2 regions of the Paenibacillus sp. FSL H7-0703 genome follow, and region 2 is predicted to be linked to the other one. Evidence: riboswitches for the same ligand, from Rfam matches in the RefSeq annotation. Region 2 holds a riboswitch; the other holds the start of a gene.
The links. A riboswitch is a leader RNA that binds a small molecule or an ion and turns the genes downstream of it on or off. The one in region 2 is predicted to bind S-adenosylmethionine.
Positions count from the first base shown of each region.

Region 1: another riboswitch for S-adenosylmethionine. It lies ahead of metA (homoserine O-acetyltransferase MetA); the one in region 2 lies ahead of MHB46_RS19725 (methionine ABC transporter ATP-binding protein).

Region 1 is NZ_JBBOPF010000001.1:1,626,968-1,638,965, forward strand. Features, by position in the region: gene MHB46_RS06800 (3D domain-containing protein) at 1-94, opposite strand, end outside; gene MHB46_RS06805 (putative sporulation protein YtxC) at 156-1,037, opposite strand; gene MHB46_RS06810 (hypothetical protein) at 1,278-1,673, shown strand; gene MHB46_RS06815 (cation:proton antiporter regulatory subunit) at 1,880-2,374, shown strand; gene MHB46_RS06820 (cation:proton antiporter) at 2,379-3,605, shown strand; gene MHB46_RS06825 (YitT family protein) at 3,678-4,553, shown strand; gene mqnC (cyclic dehypoxanthinyl futalosine synthase) at 4,650-5,783, opposite strand; gene MHB46_RS06835 (aminotransferase class I/II-fold pyridoxal phosphate-dependent enzyme) at 6,217-7,395, opposite strand; gene MHB46_RS06840 (PLP-dependent transferase) at 7,392-8,576, opposite strand; gene metA (homoserine O-acetyltransferase MetA) at 8,702-9,619, opposite strand; SAM riboswitch class I at 9,738-9,863, opposite strand; gene corA (magnesium/cobalt transporter CorA) at 10,415-11,350, shown strand; gene MHB46_RS06855 (HRDC domain-containing protein) at 11,513-11,998, opposite strand, start outside.
Region 2 is NZ_JBBOPF010000001.1:4,424,235-4,436,232, reverse strand. Features, by position in the region: gene MHB46_RS19770 (S-layer homology domain-containing protein) at 15-785, opposite strand; gene MHB46_RS19765 (HesB/IscA family protein) at 1,023-1,382, opposite strand; gene mqnE (aminofutalosine synthase MqnE) at 1,755-2,861, shown strand; gene MHB46_RS19755 (NAD(P)/FAD-dependent oxidoreductase) at 3,066-4,133, shown strand; gene MHB46_RS19750 (YuzB family protein) at 4,245-4,502, opposite strand; gene MHB46_RS19745 (NifU family protein) at 4,590-4,835, shown strand; gene MHB46_RS19740 (SDR family oxidoreductase) at 4,928-5,692, opposite strand; gene MHB46_RS19735 (MetQ/NlpA family ABC transporter substrate-binding protein) at 5,837-6,679, opposite strand; gene MHB46_RS19730 (methionine ABC transporter permease) at 6,755-7,423, opposite strand; gene MHB46_RS19725 (methionine ABC transporter ATP-binding protein) at 7,420-8,442, opposite strand; SAM riboswitch class I at 8,578-8,717, opposite strand; gene MHB46_RS19720 (Cthe_2314 family HEPN domain-containing protein) at 8,843-9,568, opposite strand; gene MHB46_RS19715 (UbiD family decarboxylase) at 9,620-11,386, opposite strand; gene MHB46_RS19710 (COX15/CtaA family protein) at 11,516-11,998, opposite strand, start outside.

The sequences.
Region 1 (11,998 bases), 2.8 Mb from region 2:
CTTTGTGACCGTAAACTTCATTGCCGGGCAATACCAGACAGGTTGCAATTAACACGGTTCCCAAAATCCGTTTCCATACCAACATGGATCTCATAAAAAACCTCCCCTTGAGGCAAAGGCTTTCCAGAAATCCATTAGTTTATACGAACAGATTATTATTTTTGAACATCCTGACCTGGATAAAGTCTGCTCAGTTTCACTTTATCTTCAAAAATATGCAGGAGTGTCCGCACTATGGGGGTGTGTTCATCGTCTGTGTGCAATATAATGGAAGCAGGAGAAATCGAAATAAGGGTGCTCACGATTCGATCCTCGACCTCCATTTCCAATTCAATGCCTGGCATCTCGACAATGATGTCATCTGCATCAGGAGTCGGTATGGGCACCATGGCACTATCCAGAATCGTAAAATTATGTCCGCCTTGGTGAAGTACGTGTACGAGCGGAACTTTGCTTTCCTGAAAAAAAACAAAATATTTAAGCAGCCCCATAAATTCTTCGTATTGCCGATCTGCCCAGAATTCTTCCATGGCATAGTCGACGATTTCTTCAAGCTCTTTTTTATAAGCATGGAGCCTAAATTGAATCAGTCCTTCCAAATTGATCACACGAAGCTCCTTGAAATCCTTCTCCAGGAGAGTGGTCAGCTTACCATGACGCTTCAAACGGCCTCTCGGGCCATCATCGTTTAACAGTGAACGAATCATACTGCGAATTTGCTCCGTATCCTCTTTCTCCAGCAGCGAACAGGCTTTGGTGAGAATGAGATTGAGCATCCCCCACTCCTTGACTTCGATAATATAATCCGCTATTGCCGAAGACATGATGCTGTATACACAGGGGAGAAAGCTTTCAAACGCCGAATTGCTTTCTGTGCCCTTGCAGGTCCATGCCACTTTGTTGTCCAACTGTCTGAAAGTGAATCGAAATCCGCGCCGTGACATATGTAGTCCCTTTGTTCTACTTTTGACCACTTCGTAAAACCGGTCGGTTTCCTGATCTCCGTCTGTATTGGTCCACACTGTAAACAGTTCCATTGGCTCACTCCTTTCGATCACTGCTTTCAGTATATGGCGGCCTCTGAAGGGTTATACGAAGTGAACGACTGGAAACAGAAAGACATATTCAAAAGAGGATGATCTGGTTTCAAAAAGCCGGTTGGCGTGTTATAAACATTACTGTGATATAGGAAAAAAACCGAAAGACGTTTGAATATTTAGGGTGGGGTATGTTAAGGTTATAGTAATATGAATTTTTCACAAGAGGGAGGAGATAAGATGTTAACGATGCTGAACATGCTGCGTACATTCATGATCATCATATTGAGCCTCGTTCAGATTTTGTCCCTTCCTGTGACGTTTCATGCGGAAGACACCACTCAATCCCTCCAGTTTACTGCGGGATCTTCTGTCGTGCCTCATGCTGATGTTTCCTCGATAGAAGCAGATTCTCACGGTCTGGAGCACCATTCCAAACCAGCTATACGCAAATCCTCCCCTTTACTTCATCTGGTGATCGCTGCGGCCAAATCACTTCCCTTTGTCATTTTGATAGCGCTTGTGCTGCTATTGAGCATCCCTAAACTACGTCTGCCTTTTATTCCTGTCATTTGCAAACTAAAGAAGCAATTGTACTTGTTCCCCATCAAATTCACCTCTAGTTATGTGGCTTAACCTCCCTTTGCATGCACATCACCACATTCGCATGTATATTTGTTAATATTTTCCAATGACTGTAATACGTAAGTGTATGTATCAGGTTTTTTACGTTAATTCATAAAATTTAATACAAAAAGAAAGTTTCCATGTCACTCCCAAAGTATGTGATTTATTTCCCATACCATTCATTTAAATAACGTATCGTACAGGAGGCTTTACAAATGGATATTCGAGAGTCTATTTTGCCAGGAATCGGAATTAAGTATCGAATAGATGCAGAGAGTGGCGACCGAATTGTCATTATTATTCATGATGATGGCAGGCGCGAGTTGTATCACTTTGATTACGAGGATCTGGAACAAAGTATTTCTATGACAACACTGAATGATCAGGAAGCGCGATTGGTAGCCTCCATCATCGGGGGTATGACATATAAGCCCAAACAGCTTGAAAGTGTTGAAATGACGTTTGATGATTTTATTATCGAATGGTATAGAGTGGAATCCCACTATGCAAGTGTCGGCAAATCCATCGGTGAGCTGGATGTAAGGCAAAATTCGGGAGCCACTGTTATTGCCATTGTGGAGAAAAAGGGAATGAAATATGTAAATCCTGGTCCTGAAGTGATTATTAACGATGATGCCACTGTAGTCGTTGTCGGGGAACGCGATCAGCAAAAACGCTTTAAACAAATCCTTATGAACGGAAGCGGGTGATTGGATGGATCATCTGGTATTTGAGGTTGGATTGGCAATTGCTCTCATCGCTGCAGCCGGACTTATTTCCTCCAAACTGCGCTTCTCGGTCATCCCTTTTTATATCCTGATCGGAATGGCAGTTGGCCCGCATGCGATGGAGCTATGGCATTTTGATTTTCGCTTTATCGAAAGCGCCCCATTTATTGATTTTATGGGAAGAATCGGAGTGCTGTTTCTTCTCTTCTACTTGGGTCTCGAGTTCTCAGTAGGTCGGTTAATTAAATCAGGCCGTTCCATTGCCGTGGGCGGCACCATTTATATTGGCATCAATTTTACACTGGGGCTGGCCCTTGGCTTCCTGAGCGGCTTTCCTGTAGCAGAGACACTGGTTATCGCCGGAATTACAACAATATCATCCAGTGCTATTGCTGCGAAGGTGCTGGTAGATCTCAAGCGGACTGCCAATGCAGAAACAGAAATGATTTTGGGCATTATTATGTTCGAGGATGTTTTCCTCGCCGTATACATCTCCATCCTCTCCGGATTGGTTCTTAGTGATTCATCCTCGCTCGGGGGTGTGCTGCTATCAGCGCTAATCGCGCTTGGCTTTATGCTTGCAGTCATTATTATCGGCCGTAAGGCCGTCCCTCTGTTAAATCGGATTCTCCGTATTCGCTCCAATGAGGTATTCGGACTTGTTGTTTTTGGCTCTCTGTTTCTGGTGGCTGGTTTTTCGGAAACGATTCATGTGGCGGAAGCTATCGGCGCCCTGTTGGTCGGTCTGGTACTGGCCGAAACGGAACATGCCAAACGAATCGAGCATTTAATTGTTCCTTTCCGCGATTTCTTTGGTGCCCTGTTTTTCTTCAGCTTTGGACTATCCATCGATCCACTGTCCCTGGGAGGAAACGCGATATGGCTTGCGCTGGTAGCAGTCGTCCTCACGTTGTTTGGTAACATTTGGGCAGGAATGCTGGCTGGGCGTACGGCCTCCTTATCTCCCAAAGCGTCAGCAAATATCGGTCTGACCATTGTGGCACGGGGTGAATTTTCGATCATCATGGCCAACTTGGGCAAAGAAGGCGGTTTGCTTGATATTGTTCAGCCCTTTGCAGCTATCTATGTACTCATACTGGCGATTCTTGGACCACTTCTGACAAAGCAGTCAAAACCTATCTTTAATATGTTAAACAAAATATTTAAGTTCAAGGACCCCCGCCTACGAAAGGAAGAAAGTAACTCGTCATAACTGCAAAAGCTGGATACGACAATCCATAGGAGGGAAGGCTATGCGGCACGCTGTAAAACATGCCGAAACTCTATGAGGCGGCTTGTAAAGCCCGCTTCAGGAGATGCGAGAAGGTTCCCTGTCTTTTATACGGTGATTGGTGGAATTACAGCATCCGTCGGTCTGGAATTGTTTTTACATCCGCATGATATGATCGCTGGAGGTGTCACGGGGATCTCCAGACTCATGTCGCTTTATACACAGGAGCATTTTGGGTTACTGCTATTCGTTTTGAACTTGCCACTCATGTTGCTGTATTCTCTGTCTACTCACAAACCCATGCTGCTTCGGGCACTACCTGGCTTGTTCGCCTTTTCGGGCTCAGCCATTATTCTTTCGCCTTTTCCGGCAGTGAGTGGCCATCCGGTCGTATGCGCTTTGGGCGGCGGCATCTGTATCGGTCTTGGCGCAGGGCTGGCAGCTCGTCATGGTGGTCTGCTCGATTCACTAGGACTTAACGAATCTGACGATGGCCGTCCATCCACATTGTTGCTAACACACCGCAAGATTCCATTAATACAGATTGTTATGCTGTGTAATGGTCTGCTGCTGATTACCGCCGGCTTTGTGCTAGGCTGGAAGCCAGCTCTCTATTCAGCCTTATCCTGCCTCGCCGCCTATGAAACGACACGGCTGATGTTTACCGGTCTGACGCGTATGGTTTGTGTTGTCAGCAAGAAACAGCAAACCGTCGAGGATGCCATATATCGCAGGCTGCGTATACACAGCACACCTGTTGGAGGCTCTGCACAGATAGAGGGTAAGATTAAAAGCGAATCTGAGGATAATAAAGAAGAAATGGTCATCGTTTACAGTGTTCATCTGTTGGATTTGCAGCGCTTTAAGGCAGTCATCCAAATGGCAGACCCGCAGGCTGAGATCATGTATATGAAACGGTGGAAAGCATAGTAAAGTAACACATCAAAAAACGCTTATCTACACTAATCCTTATACATAGATTAGTGATGGATAAGCGTTTTGTAATTAACAATATATTAACGGATATTAATTTTGCATGATAAAATCATGTTCAATACTGCTGGCACTGTCAAAAGTACGAATAATATCATAACGGGTATTGCGCTGCGCTGGAATGTGACCCGTCTCGCGGATCAACTGTAAAATGGATTCGATGTTAACCTTATACGTTGCGCCTGCAGCGGAAACTACATTTTCTTCAATCATGGTGCTGCCGAAATCATCGCAACCGTAGTATAACGATTTTTTACCGATTTCAGGTCCCATAGTTACCCACGAAGACTGAATATGCTTGATGTTATCCAATACAAGACGACTGATCGCAACGGTCTTCAGATACTCCTCTGGCGTCTGGCGTTCCTTCTTCAGATTGGTATTGTCTGGCTGGAAGGTCCAAGGAATAAAGGCCAAAAATCCTTCAGAATTATATTTGTTTTCAATGCATTCGTCCTGAGCATCACGAACACGCAACAAATGCAGCGCACGCTCCTCCATCAACTCGCCAAAGCCGATAACCATCGTAGCAGTCGTGTTCATCCCAACCTTGTGAGCCGTTTGCATGACATCCATCCAATCACGCCAAGAGCCTTTGAGACGGCTAATTTTGCGGCGTGTGCGGTCATCCAAAATTTCTCCGCCTCCGCCCGGAAGCGAATCCAATCCAGCTTCATGAATGGCTCGAATCGTATCTTCCATAGATAGACCGGATTTTTCCTTCATTTTGTGAATTTCAGCTGGCGAGAAGGAGTGCATCGTAATATCGGGAAAACGCTCCTTAATAGCTTTCAGCAAATCCGTATAATAACTGAACGGCAGATTGGGATTTACACCGCCTTGCATTAGAATTTCGGTGCCACCTACCTCCTGCGTTTCCTTGATCTTCTGAAAGATCACCTCATCCGGCAAAACATAACCTTCATCGGAACCCGGTCTACGGTAAAAAGCGCAGAAGCGACAGTATACGTCACATACGTTCGTATAGTTAATATTTCGTCCGATGACGAAGGTTTTAATGGGATCGGGGTGCATGCGATTCATGACTTTATTCGCCGCGTGACCTATTTTTTCTACCTCGTCTGATTCGAACAAAGCAACGGTATCCTCTAAATTCAGGCGTTCGCCGCGTAGGGCTTTATCTAAAATATGGTCGATTACACTCATGGTGTATCCTCCTTCGCTGTCACAGGGCGACGAAATGAACGACAGGACTTATGAACGAGAATGCTTTCACAAACCTGCGTTCGAACCCTGCCGTAATGTATGTTCATGACTGGCCTTGTATGTTGTCTGTGCTATTTAGCATAGTAAAACCTAATGATAATACTAACATATCTTTAGGTAAGGAACCATACTTATTCCCGCTTCTTTCTGCTTTTCACCTAGGAAAACAGGAAACTGCCAAGCTTATCTTAACATTGCGTATAGCTAAGAAATAACAAAACAGGACTGAAAAGTGCCTTTTTTCACACTGTCTTTCATGTCTTTCTTATAGAAAACAGCAAGCCTCCTGAAATACTGGAAACTTGCTGTTTAGTGCTGTACATATTTGCTCCCGGCGTGAAAACGACAAAGATGCTGCAGATGTGCTAACGCTCTAGCGCAGCGCCTCATCCAGATCACTGATCAGGTCGTCAATGTCCTCCAAACCTACGGAGAAGCGAAGTAGTCCGTCCGTAATCCCGCGCTCCAATCGTACACTATGGGGCATAGCCGCATGTGACATCATCGCCGGATACGACAAGATGCTTTCCACAGCTCCCAGACTCACCGCTACAATTGGAATACGTACACGACTGAGGACTTCTTTTGCACGCTCACCAGAACCCACATCAAACGATATCACTGCACCATAACCGCTGGATTGACGCTCATGAACTTCACGTCCTGGATGATTTTCCAGACCCGGGTAGTATACTGCCTCAATGTCGTTACGCTCGTTCAGCCAGTTAGAGAGCTTGGTTGCACTCTTTTCGCTGTGAGCCATACGAGCCTCCAGTGTCTTCATACCGCGCATGAGCAACCATGACTCCTGCGGAGCCAGCACGGTACCCAGTCCATTTTGGAGCTGCTTGATTTGTCTCCCGAGCGATTCGGTACGCGCTACCGCAAGTCCTGCCAGCACATCGCTGTGTCCGCCCAGAAACTTGGTCGCACTGTGCAATACAATATCGACTCCCTGCTCAATCGGACGTTGATAATAAGGTGTCATAAAAGTATTATCCAATAAAGTTAAAAGTCCGTGATCCTGTGCCCAAGAGGTTATTCCTGCTACATCGGTAATTTTGAGTGTCGGATTGGACGGGGTTTCCATATATACAGCCCTTGTATTCTCCTGCAACGCCTCTTTCACAAGGTTGAGGTCCGTCATGTCGACGAAGGTAGTTTCGATATTCATCCGTTTCAAAATGGAGGTCAACAGTCGATATGTTCCCCCGTATACGTCCTCGGAAACAATGACATGATCTCCAGCGGATAAGAGCATAAAGGTAGTGGAGATGGCCGCCATACCTGACGCAAAGGCAAAGCCGCACGCCCCGCCTTCTAATAAAGCGATATAATCCTCCAAAGCTTGTCGTGTCGGATTACCTGAACGGCTATAGTCATGCTGTGGAGGATTAAAAATATCATGATGGTGAAAGGTAGAAGCTTGATAGATCGGGACGCTCGAGGCCCCCGTAACGCTGTCAATTTCAGAACCAAAATGCAGCAGCTTGGTAGCGAACTTCCGATCTTTGTTCAGATCCTGCCCGATCCTCCTCGCATCCTCTATCATTGCAGCTCCCCTCCTTCTACTTCTTGACGTGCCGCTTCCAACGCCGAACGCAAATCTTCAATGAGGTCGTCTGTATGCTCAATGCCTACGGAGAAACGCAACAGCCTATCATCTACCCCGACAGCATCCCGAATTTCTGCTGGTATATCCGCATGTGTCTGCACAGCGGGATAGGTCATTAACGATTCCACACCGCCGAGACTTTCCGCAAACGCAATGAGCTTAATGTGACGAAGCAAAGGTTCCACATAACGAGCATCCTTTACTTTAAAGGAGAAGATACCTGTATTTCCGCTGGATTGTTTATTTTGAATCTCACGACCTGGGTGGCCTTCGAGAGCTGGATAAAATACTTCCGCCACCGCCGGATGCGTCAGTAAATAGTTAGACAGCACTGTTGCATTATGCTCATGTCGGTCCATACGCAGCGCTAACGTCTTCATCCCCTTCATCAACTGGTAGCAGTCACTCGGGGAAAGCACCGCTCCTATGGAATTGTGCAGGAAGGAAATTTCAGCTGATAGCTCTTTGCCTTTGGTTACGATTAACCCTGCCAGCACATCGTTGTGTCCGCCCAAATATTTGGTTGCGCTATGTACCACAATATCCGCGCCCAGTTCCAATGGCCGCTGGAAATATGGTGTTAGCAGCGTATTATCTACAATGGTAAGCAACTGATGTTGTGATGCCCATTCGGCAACCGCTCGAATATCAGTAATCATCATTAACGGATTTGTAGGCGTTTCTATGAATACGGCTTTGGTATTCGGTCGACATGACTGTTCGAGTGCTTCAAGATCGTTCGTATCCACATAACTGGCTGTCACACCAAATTTAGATAAAATACGCTCCAGCAAACGATATGTCCCGCCATACAGATCCAGCGATACTATGAGATGGTCTCCCTGTCCAAACAATGCAAATACCGTTTGCAGCGCCGCCATACCTGAGCTACATGCAAAGCCTGCATCACCAGATTCAAGTGCAGCAGAAGCCTCTTCCAGTACCTTTCGCGTGGGATTGATCGTCCGAATATAATCAAATCCTGTGCTTTGACCCAGACGGGGATGGCGGAACGCCGTAGATTGGTAAATCGGGTAATTAACAGCCCCGGTTACTGGCTCCTCTACTGAACCGATTTGTGCCAATCTACTTTCGATTTTCCACTGTTTCTCACTCATATGAATCCTCCTGTTAACTTCCATAGTGGGTTCTATAACCAATCCTGCAAAAATGGATGTCAAAGACTATACTGCTGCGCTACTGCAAGGTGGTACTGTACAAGGGTAAACTACAAGCCCCTTTTTTAAATCTGGGGCCCGATATCGTAAGGTGTCTCTTGGTATACATAATAGTTCAGCCAATTCGAGAATAATAAATTGGCATGCGCCCGCCAGATTGAGGGCGGTGTGCGCTCAGGATCATCATTAGGAAAATAATTTTTGGGAACTTCAATATCCATTCCTTTGGCCACATCGCGGTCGTATTCCCATTTCAATGAAAGCGGGTCATATTCAGAATGCCCAGTTACAAAAATTTGTTTACCGTCAAGCGTGGCTACGAGGTACACTCCAGCTTCCTCGGATTCGGATAAAACTTCTAATTCGGCGATATGATCAATATCTTCCCGCCGAACCTCCGTATGTCTGGAGTGAGGGGCATAAAACAGTTCATCAAAGCCGCGTAGCAATTTTACTTTAGGTTTAATCACGGTGTGTGGAAATACGCCAAAGCATTTGTAGTCGAGCCCGTATTTCGGGACATTGAAATGATGGTATAAACCTGCCTGTGAGGCCCAACAAATGTGCATGGTCGAAGTTACATTCGTTTTCGTCCACTCAAAGATTTGCCGGATCTCCTCCCAGTAGTTCACATCCTCAAACTCAAGCTGTTCAACCGGAGCTCCTGTAATGACCATGCCGTCAAAACGACTGTTCTTGATCTCGTCAAACGTTTTATAGAACATATTCAAATATTCTTGCGATGTATTTTTGGATACATGAGACTTCATGTGCACCAGCGTGACGTCCACTTGCAGCGGCGTATTGCCGACCAGGCGCAATAGTTGGGTTTCCGTTGTTTCCTTCGTAGGCATCAAATTCAAAATGGCGATGCGCAACGGACGAATATCCTGATGATAAGCCAAGCTTTCATCCATTACGAAAATATTTTCGCCCTCCAGCACTTCCTTGGCAGGTAGTGTATCTGGAATTTTAATCGGCATGTAAACTCACTCCTTGTTCGGTAAGTTTTGCGAAAATCGTCCTGCTGAGATGCCGGGCATATAATAAAAAGACCTTTCTCTGGTTAGAGAAAGGTCATATTTGTATCCATATGCGCCTCTCTCATCTGTCAGGGCAACGCTCTTTGTACAAAGCGCGCGTCCTGCAAGAATTAGCACCGTGCGATTAAAATCGCCGGTTGCCGGGTATCATCGGGCTAGTCCCTCCACCTGCTCTTGATAAGATTTCGCTATATTCATTTTGGGTTCACAAAGTTCTTGTTGTTCACTTTAATGCATCGGCTGGGCTTCGTCAAGATGGGACTTTTAAATTTGTGCCCTGCAATCACATTTTGTCTACCTTTTCCATAGGTTAAATCATATCCCTCCTTTCGCTGAAGCTCTTGCCACTACTGTTGATTTAGCCCATGATTTTGCGCTTGAAAGGCCGTAGGCCGAGCGTTATACTATACAAGTGCTATTAGGCAAAAATATGGAGTAGTAGTGCAGATTTGAGTGTTTCCTGCGATACTGTGGCAATCTAAAAAAGAACATTTGAGAGGTGAATCCGGAATGGAAGGCGACCCGAGTCCGAATAGGCGGCGATCCCTGAACAACAGCATAGGAATGACTTCAGCTTGCCGAAAGACGGGACGCCAGGCTCTGCATGCTCCAAAAGCCTCCGGCTTTTGATGGGAGTGCACGCTTACCCGCACCGGCTAACTGGCTAACTGAGTCCATTCCTTATGCTTAAGGTAAACGTATTTCCGTTACGACGGAGCATAAGGAGTGACATATATGAAAATCCGTTTGGTCAACAACGGGGTTTTTACCCCTGTCGAAGAAATTGAAATGGCGCTTACTGCACCGGCAGAAGGTTTTTATTGGATTGATGCCGATGTCGATGATTTGACAGTGCTCCAGCCTTTATTTTCCATGCATGATCTTGCAGTAGAAGACTGTTTGAGTGAAGAAGAACAGCGTCCGAAGATTGAAATTTATGAAAGCCATTATTTTATCGTTGTAAATAGCATTCGTTTTGATGATGAAGAAATATTTTTGCGAGCTTTGAACATTTTTCTCGGCCGCCATTTTATCATTACGGTGACCAAGCAGAAAATAAATGAGCTTCGTACCCTCAAGCCTATGCTGTGGGAGCAAGAAGTCAGCCAGCCTGACCGTTTTATGTATCTGTTGGTCGACTTGATTGTTGACAACTATTTTCTGGTTGGTGACCGGATTGAGGTCCGCATTGAGAAGCTGGAAGAAGATATTCTAATGCATACGAAAAAGTCGCATTTGAACGAAATCATCGGCTTACGAAGTGAGATTCTGTGGCTGAAAAAAGTGCTGGGTCCACAAAAAGAAGTCATCAATACCCTGAACAAACGGGATTTGCGGCTCATCGACGATCAATTGCAAAAATATTTCAGCGACATTTATGAAAATGCTGTGAAAATTTCGGAGACTTTTGAAACTTACCGCGACTTGATGGGTAACCTTCGAGAAGCTTATCAATCCAGTATCGCCAACCGTGCCAATGAAATTATGCGTGTGTTTACGGCAATTACGACCGTATTTATGCCATTGACAGTCATTACCGGAATATATGGGATGAACTTCGATAATATGCCTGAGCTTCATACACGTTATGGCTATTTTGTCGTCATTGGTATTATGGTGGCATTAGGTGTCAGTATGTTCTGTATTTTCCGCAAGAAAGACTGGGTTTAAAAAGAAAAGGGGAAAAAGTACGGAGTTGGATACCTATTTCGATTTTCAAGCTTGATCATAAAAAGCAGCAGCCGTGTCCTATGAGGAACTGGCTGCTGCTTTTTAGTCTGTTGGACCCTGAATGTACTTTAATAACTTTAGCTTTATTCAATCAGTTCTATATTATCCAACATGTCGGTCGGGTACCTGCTGATGACGAAACCGTATACGGATCAGACGCAGACGCTCGTAAATTTGATCCAGTCCTGTTTCGGTTGCCTTTTCTTCCCCATACACTTTCAGCATGACGGGCTTGAGCAGCGTATCCCCCAACTCTTCATAAGCAGACCAGATGGCTGCCTGCTCCTCCTCAGATACATTCACCAATTCCTTGCGGATCAGCTTCTCCATATCAATGCCATCCCTGTCCAAATGCTCCACAGCTTCAATCATCTCTCTACGATGCAAACCTGTCTTCATTCCGATATGCTCCAGTGAAAGACCGTCCGAAATGCCTTCGATAATCGTTCTAGTTAGGCTGAATTTGTTCAGCTCCTGCCTGTACTGGTTCTCTTTTTGCTTGTATAGCCATGACAAAAAAACTTCTTCTTCCAGCGTCTCTGTTACCCAGTTCAACGGAAATGGCGTGGTCCGGTCATTTTGTGTCGT
Region 2 (11,998 bases):
CTTTCGTCTGATCATCACTTCGATTGCTTTGTGGCTTCGTACAAACGCTGTAAAATGGTAACCGCTTCAGCCCGTGTGACTAGCGCTTTGGGGTGAAGGTATCCATCATTGGCGGTAAGGACGCCCATATTAGTCAGGGTGTAGAATGCTTCTGCCTTTTGAGTTTGGGAATCTTCATAAAAGGGCTCCTCTTGAGTCGTGTCGATGTATATTACTGGATAGCTGAACGAGTAATTGTCATTGTAATTCGCCTGACGAATTTTTATATCCTTATACTGCGCAGCTGCAGAGATTACTTCCTTGATCTCAGGATGAAGAGTCTGATTCGTATAATCCGTCCGAACGGAAGCAATCATCATCACATCCCAGCGGGTCAGCGGTTTGTCGGGATTGATATAGAATTGATAGTTTGGATATTTGCCTCCTACTCTTTCAGTGAAGCCCCAAACATAATCCCCATTGAATAATGCTGCAAAATCTTTATTCGCCCAGTGCTTACGCGCATCAACAAATTCTGAAGCTTTTCCAGACGAATGATTGATCTCTGGAAAAAGCTTGTGAAACATATTTACAAATTCCGCTTTCGTTATGGTTTTGCCTGGCTTGAAGGTGCCATCCGCATAGCCCTTGACAACACCTTTGTCGACCATCGAACGAATAGATTCAGCAGCCCACTCATATTTTGTCCCGTTCACATCAGTAAACGTATTTGCCGCGAATGCGGATTGACTAAAAAACAGTGCCACCGCAACCAACAGGGTGATAAGCCATTTCTTTCTTAACATCTCTTTCCACTTCCTTTAGGTAAAATTTATGTAGAACATAGTTCTCCAAACTCCATGTTATATCGGTATTTCAAAAGCAAATGATGATATTAGACAGAAGAAACAACACAAAAACGACCTCCGCAACGAGTAAAATCCCGTTACAAAGGCCGTTATCCGCAACCTAAACACATGTTTTAGGGAACCATCCTGACATTTAGGCTTCTATAATTCAGACCACTACTCGAAAAACCTTAATTAACAAGGCTCTTCGTTCGGTTTCCCGGCATCCGTAGCCGTACGGAAGCTTGAACCACAGCCGCATGTAGCTACGGCATTCGGGTTATGAATCGTGAAGCCGCCTGACATTCCAGACTCTTCAAAGTCGATTTCCAGACCGTCCAGGTAGCGGATGCTTTCCTTTTCCACTACAATCTTCATATCCTGTACGTTCATATATATATCCTGATCCGTCTCGTTGTCGTCAAAGCCCATTGCATACGAAAATCCGGTGCAACCGCCCGGCGTAACACCCAGACGCAAAAACATATTCGGCGTTTCCTGCTGCTCCAGCATATCCTTCAAACGCTCAGCAGCGGAATCGGTGATGTTAATCATAGCTCCATCCTCCTCTTTTACTTCATGTTCTCCTTCAGTATACTCCACTATTTGCAGGTGCTCAAGTCATGGAATGTCCTTCCCTTACAGGCTTAAAGACCTGTTTTTCTATTCGTTTGTATTGAACACCAGTGGTGTGAGGTTTATAATAGGTGAAGAGTGTGTAAAAGAAACTGTCGGAAATTTGTCATTTCAAAGGCGATATTTTGAGATATTCATCATTGTAGCCTGGCATTGTAACATTTTTCACATATCGTATATCCGCGCTGCCGGATTCTTACCGACGGAACGGGACATCCTGTGCGCACTTAGCGCTTGTGCCGCTGATTTGGCGGACAGCCTCGCACAGAGCAACTTGAAGGAGGAATAGGCATGTCCACATTAGTTACACCTTTTACAGACCGCAGAATGGCGGAAATTGTAGAAAAGGTACAGAACGGTATTCGTTTGAACCTTGAAGACGGTATATATTTGTATGAAACTGACGATATCCTCACACTGGGTCAGTTGGCTAACGAAGCTAATTTACGCAAGAACGGAAAAAAGGTTTATTTTATCGAAAACATGAGCCTGTACTTCACCAATGTATGCGAAGCGCGCTGCGCGTTCTGCAATTTCCGCAAGGATCAGGGGGAGGACGGCTCTTATACGTTGTCCGGGCAGGAAATGATTGATTATGTAGAGCAACACATCCATCCGGGGGTAAGAGAATTTCATATCGTCGGTGGTCATAATAATCATGTGCCTTTCCAATACTATGTAGACTCATTGAAGGCACTAAATGAAAAGTATCCCCACGTTACACTGAAAGCTTACACAGCAGCGGAAATTGACTTTTTCACACGCATAAGCGGTTTGAGTATTAAAGAAGTGCTTCAGGAGCTGCAAAAGGCTGGACTTCAATCCCTGACTGGTGGTGGCGCGGAAATCTTGTCCGACGAATATCGGAAGAAGATGCGTGTTACGAAAGCCAACGTGGACCGCTATCTCGAAGTACATCGCACGGCCCACAATCTCGGCATGAAAACTCATACGACTATGCTGTACGGTTCGGTCGAATCGTATCAGGATCGTATTGAACATATGCTGCAAATTCGTGAATTGCAGGACGAAACGAACGGATTTATGGTATTTATTCCATTGTCCATGCAGCCGAAAAGCAAAAACGCCAACATCATGCGCCGTAACTCCGCTTACGAGGATCTCAAAACCATTGCGATCAGCCGCCTGATGCTGGACAATATCGACCATGTCAAAGCTTACTTCATTAATATTGGCCCGCAATTGACGCAGGTCGCTCTCACCTTTGGCGCATCAGACGTCCATGGCACGATTGTGCGTGAGCAAATCAGCCATGCCGCAGGTGCGTTGACCCCTGCCGGATTGACCCGTAAAGAGCTGATCTGGCTGGTCAAAGGTGCCGGACGCATACCTGTAGAACGGGACACCTTCTATAACGAAATCGAAGTTTTCGAATAAAGGTAATATCGGATTCAGATTTCCCGCGAGCATTTCATCCCCATTACTCACACCATGCAGCATCATGCTGCCTCGGAATACGCTGGTCTGCCTGCCAAAGGCAGGCCCGATTCTCGGGTTTTATAACAACAAAAACTTGTGTTAGATCGATAAGACACCAGACCATTTGCCGGGGACACGGTAGCGAAAGGAAGGCGGATTTTGATGAAAAATTTCGTTATTCTGGGGGGCGGCTATGGCGGCCTTACCATTGCCAAAGAATTGCTGGATAAACACATTCCCGACGATGTTCAAGTTATTTTAGTGGATCGAATGCCCTTTCAGGGATTGAAAACAGAGTATTATGCCCTCGCGGCTGGTACGGTTTCTGATTTTGATTTGCGGGTGCATTTTCCAGATGAGCAACGTCTTATTCGCAAATATGGCGAGGTCACCTCAATGGATCTGGAGAATAAAATGGTCCATTTTCAAGACGGTGAACCCTTGCCCTATGACCAGCTCGTCATTGCGTTGGGTTGTACCGACCGCTTTCACAATACACCGGGGGCTGAAGAACACAGCTGTACGATCCAGTCGTTTAACCATACTCGCCAAACCTACCTGCGCTTAAACGAAATCAAACCATATGGACATGTCCATATTGTAGGCGGCGGTCTTAGCGGTGTTGAGATTGCTGCGGAGTTACGTGAAAGCCGCACGGATTTGAATATTACCATTATGGATCGGGGCGAGCGGGTGCTGTCGGCATTCCCGCAACGTTTGTCTGCCTATGTACATGCTTGGTTCAAGGAGCATCAGGTTAATGCCCTGAATCATGTTGCGGTTTCCCGTATTGAGCCGGGGGCTATTTATAACCGTGACGAGCAAATTGTAACGGATGCAGTGGTATGGACAGCGGGGATTCAGCCGGTAAAAATTGTGCAGGATTTAGCCGTCCCTAAAGACCCTCAGGGCCGCATCGTGCTCAACGAATATTATCAAATACCGGATCATCCTGAGGTGTATGTGGTCGGAGACTGTGCGAGCCTTCCCTACTCTCCAAGCGCTCAAGCAGCAGAAGTGCAAGGGGAGCAAATCGCACACATTGTACGCGACCTGTGGAAAGGCCAAACGCCTCACCCGCATCCTTTAAAGCTGCGCGGTACATTAGGCGCACTTGGCAAGAAGGCCGGGTTCGGCTATGGCTTTATGGGCAGTACCTCATTGCGCGGACGAGTACCACGCCTGCTTAAAAGCGGTGTGCTCTGGAAGTCCAAACGCCATTTTGGCTGATCACATGCTAAACAAACAAAGAAGGCCCGCTCCCAGAGCAGGTCTTCTTTGTTTCTTGAGTGTTTGCATCATGTATATTCTCTACAAAAAGGAGCTGGCTAACAAATCCTTTCAATCCAAATCTAGGTTATCCCATGCTTCAGCTTCCTTAATTTTGTTCATAATCACTTCGTACAGAAGCTCTGCTGAATCTGCAGATACAATCTCGCCGTTGACCATCGCATAGGGTTCGGCGTTGCACTGACCGCAATTGCTTAGGCAGCCGTATTCAATCACATCATAATCTGGATTCTGTTCCAGCTTGGACATGATCTCATCGGTACCCCAATGCATATTACTGGTGCAAAACTCAATAATAGGTCTTAACATTTTTTCACCTGCTTTGGATGACGGGCATTTTAATTTGGCCCGCTTTGTAATATAATAATAAAGGTATAGGAAAGGAGTTGAATTCTAATGAGCGAAACACAAAGCGTTCAAATGTATGATGAAGTAGCTGATGTACTGGATAAGCTCCGTCCGTTCCTGCAACGCGATGGTGGCGACGTTGAGCTGGTTGACGTTGAAGACGGCATCGTTAAGCTGAAGCTGGTAGGCGCTTGCGGCAGTTGCCCAAGTTCCACAATCACGCTGAAAGCAGGGATTGAACGTGCTCTTCTCGAAGAAGTCGACGGCGTCCAAGAAGTGGTACAAGTATTCTAATGCTTGATGCATAATGATCATGAGAGTCTTGACTTCGGTAACGAAGCTCAAGACTCTTTTTTGTGTTACAGCGTCTGAGGGATCACTCAAGCTTATATGGTTGGCCGAATGGGGTCCAATCCTCCCGATACATCCATAATATTACCTGTTATAAAATCCGAATGCTCCTCACACAAATAGGCGATCACTCGCGCAATGTCCTCTCCGCTCCCCGGACGTCCACGCGGTGTCTCTTTATCCTGCATGCCGATGACATCGGCGATTGACATTTCCTTATTTGCTCCTCGGATATCCCCTGGACAGATCATATTGACCGTAATGCCATAAGGAGCTTCCTCCACAGCCAGTGACTTCGTAAAAGACACCAGCCCCACCTTGGCGGCTGCGTAGACGGCGCGATGCGGCCAAGCCCTTGCTTCTCCAGCATGACCAAAGCCAAAATGAATAATACGTCCCCAATGCTGGCTACGCATGTGGGGCAATACCAAATGATCCAGCAACATGGTACCGACCAGATTCCCTTGTATCATGGCATGAATCTCAGCTACACTGTAATCCGCAAACAGACGGCGTTCCCGGATGAACGGTCCGGCATTGTTCACCATAATATCGACTCCGCCCAGCCGATCCTGTACTTCGCCAATCAGCCTCGTAATATCTTCCTGAACAGAGATATCCCCTTGTAAAGACAAGCAGCGTACTCCCTTAGACTCAATCACCCGCTTAAGCGCTTCAGCTTCTGCTTGGCTATGCACATAATTCAGTGCAATATTACAGCCTTCATCCGCCAGACGCAGAGCGGTCGTTTTACCTAAACCTTTGGCACTGCCCGTTATGAATGCGACTTTATCTCTCAACAATTTTCCTCCTGTTCACAGAGAACGGTCACCCCCAAGTATAAAATATTTAAGCTTCCCCTACAACTCCATTCAAAAAGAAACCCCCAGTCCTCTTGTTCAAGAGAATCTGGGGGTTGCGTGCAATGCGTTCTTGTTCCCTACTTAAAATGCCGGGATAATTGCGCCTTGGTATTTATCTTCGATGAATTTTTTAGTTTCTGGAGATTGCAAAGCTTTGATCAACTTCTGAATCGCTTCGGAATCTTTATTATCAGGACGTGCTACCAGAACGTTAGCATAAGGAGAATCTTTATCTTCCAGTGCCAGTGCATCCTTCGTTGGATTCAACTTCGCTTCCAGAGCGTAGTTCGTGTTGATCAACGCAATATCCACTTCAGGCAACTGACGTGGCAGCATAGCCGCCTCAAGCTCCTTGAATTTCAGGTTTTTCTTATTTTCAGTAATATCTTTTACCGTAGCTTCAATGTTGCTTGCGTCTTTCAGCTTGATCAGACCTTGTTTCTCCAACAAGAGCAATGCGCGGCCTCCGTTTGTCGCATCGTTCGGAATGGCTACAGTTGCGCCATCTGGGATTTCATCAAGCTTTTTATATTTTTGGGAGTAGATACCGAATGGCTCCAAATGAACTGCGCCCACAGAAACCAAATTCATTTTGCGCTCTTTGTTCATCACATCCAAGTAAGGTACATGTTGATAGAAGTTAGCATCCAGCTGCTTGTCAAATAATTGAACGTTCGGTTGTACATAGTCGTTAAACTGAACGACTTGGAGGCGAACCCCTTCTTTTTCCAACTGAGGCTTGATTGCTTCCAAAATTTCCGCATGTGGCACAGGAGAAGCTCCAACTTTCAGCTCCACTTCACGTGGTGATCCGCCTGTATTTTCGTTCGCATTGTTTGTATCCGATGTTGTGCTCTTTGTACCACAAGCAGCCAGCACCGCAATTAATGTCAAGCTTAATACAGCCAATACCCATTTCTTCATGTTATTACCCCTCCAATAAGTTTGTAATATTCAGGAGCAGACGTCCTGATCAATAAGGATATCTATATGTTTTCCCTATTTTCGAGTATAATGCCGCACGAGGCGATCTCCCGCCATTTGCAGCAATTGTACCAATACAACCATCAGCACGACCGCAACGATCATTACAGCCGTTTCATAACGATAATAGCCGTAGTTGATAGCCAGTGTACCTAGTCCACCGCCCCCGATCATCCCGGACATTGCCGTGTAGGATACGAGCGTAACGACGGTAATGGTTAATGCGGCGAGCAGACCCGGAAGTGCCTCACGTAACAGCACACGCCGGATAATTTGTCCTGTCGAGGCACCCATCGCTTGTGCGGCTTCAATGACGCCCTTGTCCACTTCACGCAGAGACGTTTCGACAAGACGTGCGAAGAATGGGGCAGCCCCGATAACCAATGGTGGGATGGTTCCCAGCACCCCGGTCGAGGTACCTACCAGCGATCGTGTAAAAGGAATAAGTGCAACGATCAAAATGATAAAGGGTACGGAACGTAAAATGTTAACGATGAATGATAATACAATGTATATCACCTTCATCAGAGTCAACGAGGAGCGGCTCGCCAGAAACAATAATATGCCGAGCGGCAAACCAATGATGAGGGTGAACAATGCGGATGCCCCAAGCATCTGAAGGGTTTCCAGCGTAGAATTCCCTAGCTCATCCCAACTCACTTGTGAAAAATCAAGTTCGCTCATTGTCCGATCACCTCCACATCAAGTCCTTGCCCAGACACTTCGCGCAGCGTATGCTCTATATCCTCATGGTTTCCTTCAAAACGAACGATTAGCTGTCCATAGGGTACATTTTTAATGGTAGATATGGTTCCCTGCAAGATCGCAAAATCAACACCAGTGCTTCGAGCCGTACGCGACAGAATCGCATCATATGTTTTGCTGCCCAAGAAGGAGATACGCACCACCTGCGCCGACTCGCCGCCACCTGCTGCCGCAATCGCTGCTTGCAACTCCTCGGGATGCTCTGACTCCCGCTGGATAAAGTCCTTGGTTACCTGGTGCTGCGGCTTCAAAAATACTTCCGCCACCGGACCTTGCTCCACGATGTCACCCTGATGAATGACGCCAACTTTATCACAAATGCTTTGGATGACATGCATTTCATGTGTAATGAGCACGATAGTCAAATTAAAGCGCTGATTAATATCCAGCAGCAATTTCAGGATAGACCCCGTCGTCTGCGGATCAAGCGCAGAAGTCGCTTCGTCACACAGTAATACATGAGGATCACTAGCCAGCGCCCGTGCAATTCCTACCCGCTGTTTCTGCCCACCTGAGAGCTGTGACGGATATTTTCCACTGTGTTCTTCCAGACCCACCAGTTCCAGCAGTTCACGGACCTTCTTGTCCAACTTCTGCTTGGGCGTGTTTACCAGCCGCAACGGAAATGCAATATTGTCATATACCGTCGCCGAAGACAACAAATTAAAATGCTGAAAAATCATTCCGATTTTTCGGCGCTGCATTTGTAACTGGGATTGACTCACAGTAGTGAGGTTTACCCCGTCTACCCATACTTCACCTGAAGTAGGGCGTTCCAATAAATTAATACAGCGAATCAATGTACTTTTCCCCGCCCCGGAGTGACCAATCACTCCGAATATTTCTCCACGCTTTATAGAAAGATTCAACCCAGACAGCGCATTAACGCGTCGGTTGCCTTTGCCATAATGCTTGGTTAACTGCTTAAGCTCTATCAACGTGCTGCGACCCCCTTCACTTCTTCCTTACCCTTTTAACAGTTCTTATCTCTCAGGATTGCATAAAATGGCTATTTATTCATACAAAAAAGAGCCCCTTTCACAGAATGAAAAGGGCCCCACCTTGCGATCCTTTTCTCATCTGCCAAAATCGCTATAACTCTAGCGGTTTTGTAGGAATTAGCACCATCATGTTCCCTCCCAGTGTATTACACCGGGAAAGAACGGGTTGCCGGGCTTCATCGGGCCAGTCCCTCCACCTCTCTGGATAAGAAAAATATGTTAAACTCCAGCTTTAGCTGTCCGTTAAGTTTATATAAAAAAACATAATTCAAGCATTTTTCTGAAACTAGGTTTCAGTATAGATAGTTTACATTGCTTTGTCAAAGGATATTTTCTATCATATTCTTGGGCGTACTGCCCGATTCTCCCATTGTTTCGCAGTATAAGTAAAGGCGTTTGACAGCGATCGACATACCATTTCCAAGCCCTGCTGCAAATCTTCCAAATGGTGATCGAGGTCCTCCAGTTGGATTTTTCCATACAAAGCTCGGTGTCGTTGCCAGAGATCATCCTGCATTTCCGTATTCATATAGTGTATCTCCGTATTCCGACGCTTACGCAGCCGATTGATGGCATCGTTGTAAGTGTCCTTGATATCATTTAAATTATCGGTCAATACAGGATGCATTTTGAGATACTTGAGCTGCCGCAACACGGTAAAATACGAATAATGCGCCTTATACTGCCCTGTTTTTAAATCACACAGATCATTTAGCCAGTTGCCCAGCTTATCTAAAATGGAAAATACCCTCACAAACCCATCTTTATAAAAGAAAACATACAATGCATAATCGGATTTTTCATCCTCACTCATATCTTCAGCATATCCGGCTTTTACTTTCATACGGAAAAAGGCGGCAGCATGATGGCTCTGCTCCAGTTCATCCAGAGATGACATTAGACCGCGTGTCAAAATATCCGCCTTTCGAAAATCGTGGGTCGGATCTCCACCAGCCTGAATTTGCCGTTCCAGCAGGTGCAACATATCTGACATGCTATTCATGGCATCCAGCAAGATGCCCTTGTTCACACGTGGCGGCTCACCCAGTAGCTTGCGTATCATGCTTACACCTCCTTATAAATGTAAAATCCGGCTGTAGGTTTAATTAGGGCGTCAAGCGAAATAACTCGTCCATCGTTGATCTACAAGCTTAACAATATCCTCACGCGGTAACACCTCATCCGGATACCCCGGCTTCATACGCGCATCCACTACAATCGGCAGCTTATAGTTCAGATGATGCAAACGCACTTCGCTGTCCGCGTACATATCCGTAGCCGGGTTAAAGCGTGTGAACACTGTCCACAGGAACGAGGCTTGAGAGCGAACAACTTCTTTGGCATCGTCCACAATGAAGACGAGCGGCCACTCTTGCTCACCTGCAGCTAATCGCTCCAAAACACGTGCCGCCAGCTCAGGCTCCTGCTCAAAGGACGCACCCGATACGACGAGGCAACCTCCGCAATAGGGCTTAATTTCACGAATTCCCGGCAGATCGCCTCCCTCATAAGCACGAGGCAATTCACGTACAGGCTCACCTATCCCCATCAGGATCGCCTTACTACCATGATTCAGCTTGCGACCTGTGTAATCGAGCGTATCGTGTGACGTGTGATTGAAAATAAATAAATCCGTTGCTGGATTAAATCGCTCCAGAATGGTTTCCAGCAGCAGGTTAAAGTCAGATAAATCAATGACTCGATCTGTCAGCATCAGGAACTTGGTCAACGACAATTGACCTTGACCCAAAATGGTAAAACCGGATACAAGCGCTTCACGGGAGTAGCTTTCACGTACGACTGCCGCTGCCAGCGCATGTACGCCCGTTTCCGCATACGCCCACAGGGACTTGACGGAAGGCATCACAAGCGGATAGGCAGGCGACAGCAGACGTTGCAAAAACTCACCGAGATAGTAGTCTTCTTGCCGAGGCTTACCTACAATGGTTGCCGGATAAATGGCATCCTTGCGGTGATGCATATGTTTGACATGAAATACAGGGAAATCATGCTGTAATGAATAATATCCAAAATGATCGCCAAACGGGCCTTCCGGACGGCGTTCATGAGGCGGCACATAACCGCTGATTGCAAATTCTGCTTCTGCTGGAATCCGGTGACCCCCAAGCGGGTCTTCTGTCATGGGCAGCTTGCCTCCCATAATAAGCGAAGCCAGCAACAGCTCAGGCAAGTTTTCCGGTGCTGGAGCAATGGCAGACGCAATCAGGGCAGGCGGGCCACCAATGATAATCGTCGTAGGCAATGGCTCATTACGCAGCTCCGCTTCATGATAATGGAAACCGCCGCCTTTATGAATTTGCCAGTGAATGCCCGTCGTCTGATCATCATAAATCTGAATGCGGTACATCCCCAGATTATGATCCTTGGACTGACCTGGCTTCTCGGTATACACAAGTGGAAGCGTAATAAACGGCCCCCCGTCCTCATGCCAACTGGTCACTTTAGGCAGTGGCGCTAACGGAGCCTCTGTACGGCGAACTCCCAACACAGGGGCCTCGCTGTGAGATACTGTTTTTAGCCCTACTTTTAGCATGTCCTTAATCAGGCCACGTTCATTCCACAATGCTTTGGGTGTAGGTGGAAACAATGTTTTGGTGGCTCCGACAATCGCATCCATCAGTTGCTCTGGTCGCGGGCCAAAAGCCATATCCACACGGCGATTCGTGCCAAACAGATTACTGGCTACAGGAAACGGGGTTCCTTTTACATTCGTGAACAGCAGTGCTGGCCCTTCTTCCTCAATGACTCTTCGATGAATCTCAGCCAGCTCCAAGTAAGGATCGACAGGTGCCTCTATAATTTTAAGATGATTTTCTTTACGCAGCGCTTCAATAAATTGGCGCAAATTCTGGTAGATCAACTGGACGACTCCTCCTAAGCAAATCAAGCCCTCGAGAAACTCGTGGGCCTGGTTTGTTTCTTATATGCTATTATACGTGTTTAAACGCCTCTTGGGCAAAAATCCGCTTCACTATGATCTATGAAATGCTTAAGTACGTTGTGCTTGGGTCGGAACAAGCTTGCGGTCCGGTGACAATTGCCATACACGATAGCTCAGATAAGCTAAAATGGAGAACAACGATGCAATCACCAGCATATGTCCCAGCACGATAAACATGTAGATTTCAGGTCTGTTGACGTACAACAAGATAATTCCAATCACCACTTGAAGCAAAATTAACAAGACCGATACGACACCCAATATACGGATATCTCGGTGATTCGGGTGATAACGGTATGAGTAGTGACCCACAGCCAAGATAATGACGAACAGCAGACCGGCTGAAATCTGATGAAGCAGCAGTGGAGATATGAAGCCCCCAATATTTACAACCTTCTGGATGACCGAGTGACTAAGCAACGCCCCTGAATAGACAGCAATATAGGTATAGATCGTCGATAACCATATAAAGTTACGAAAGCCCCGACTGACAGGCCCAGGAATCAGACGCGGGGTGTGGCGTGAATCTGC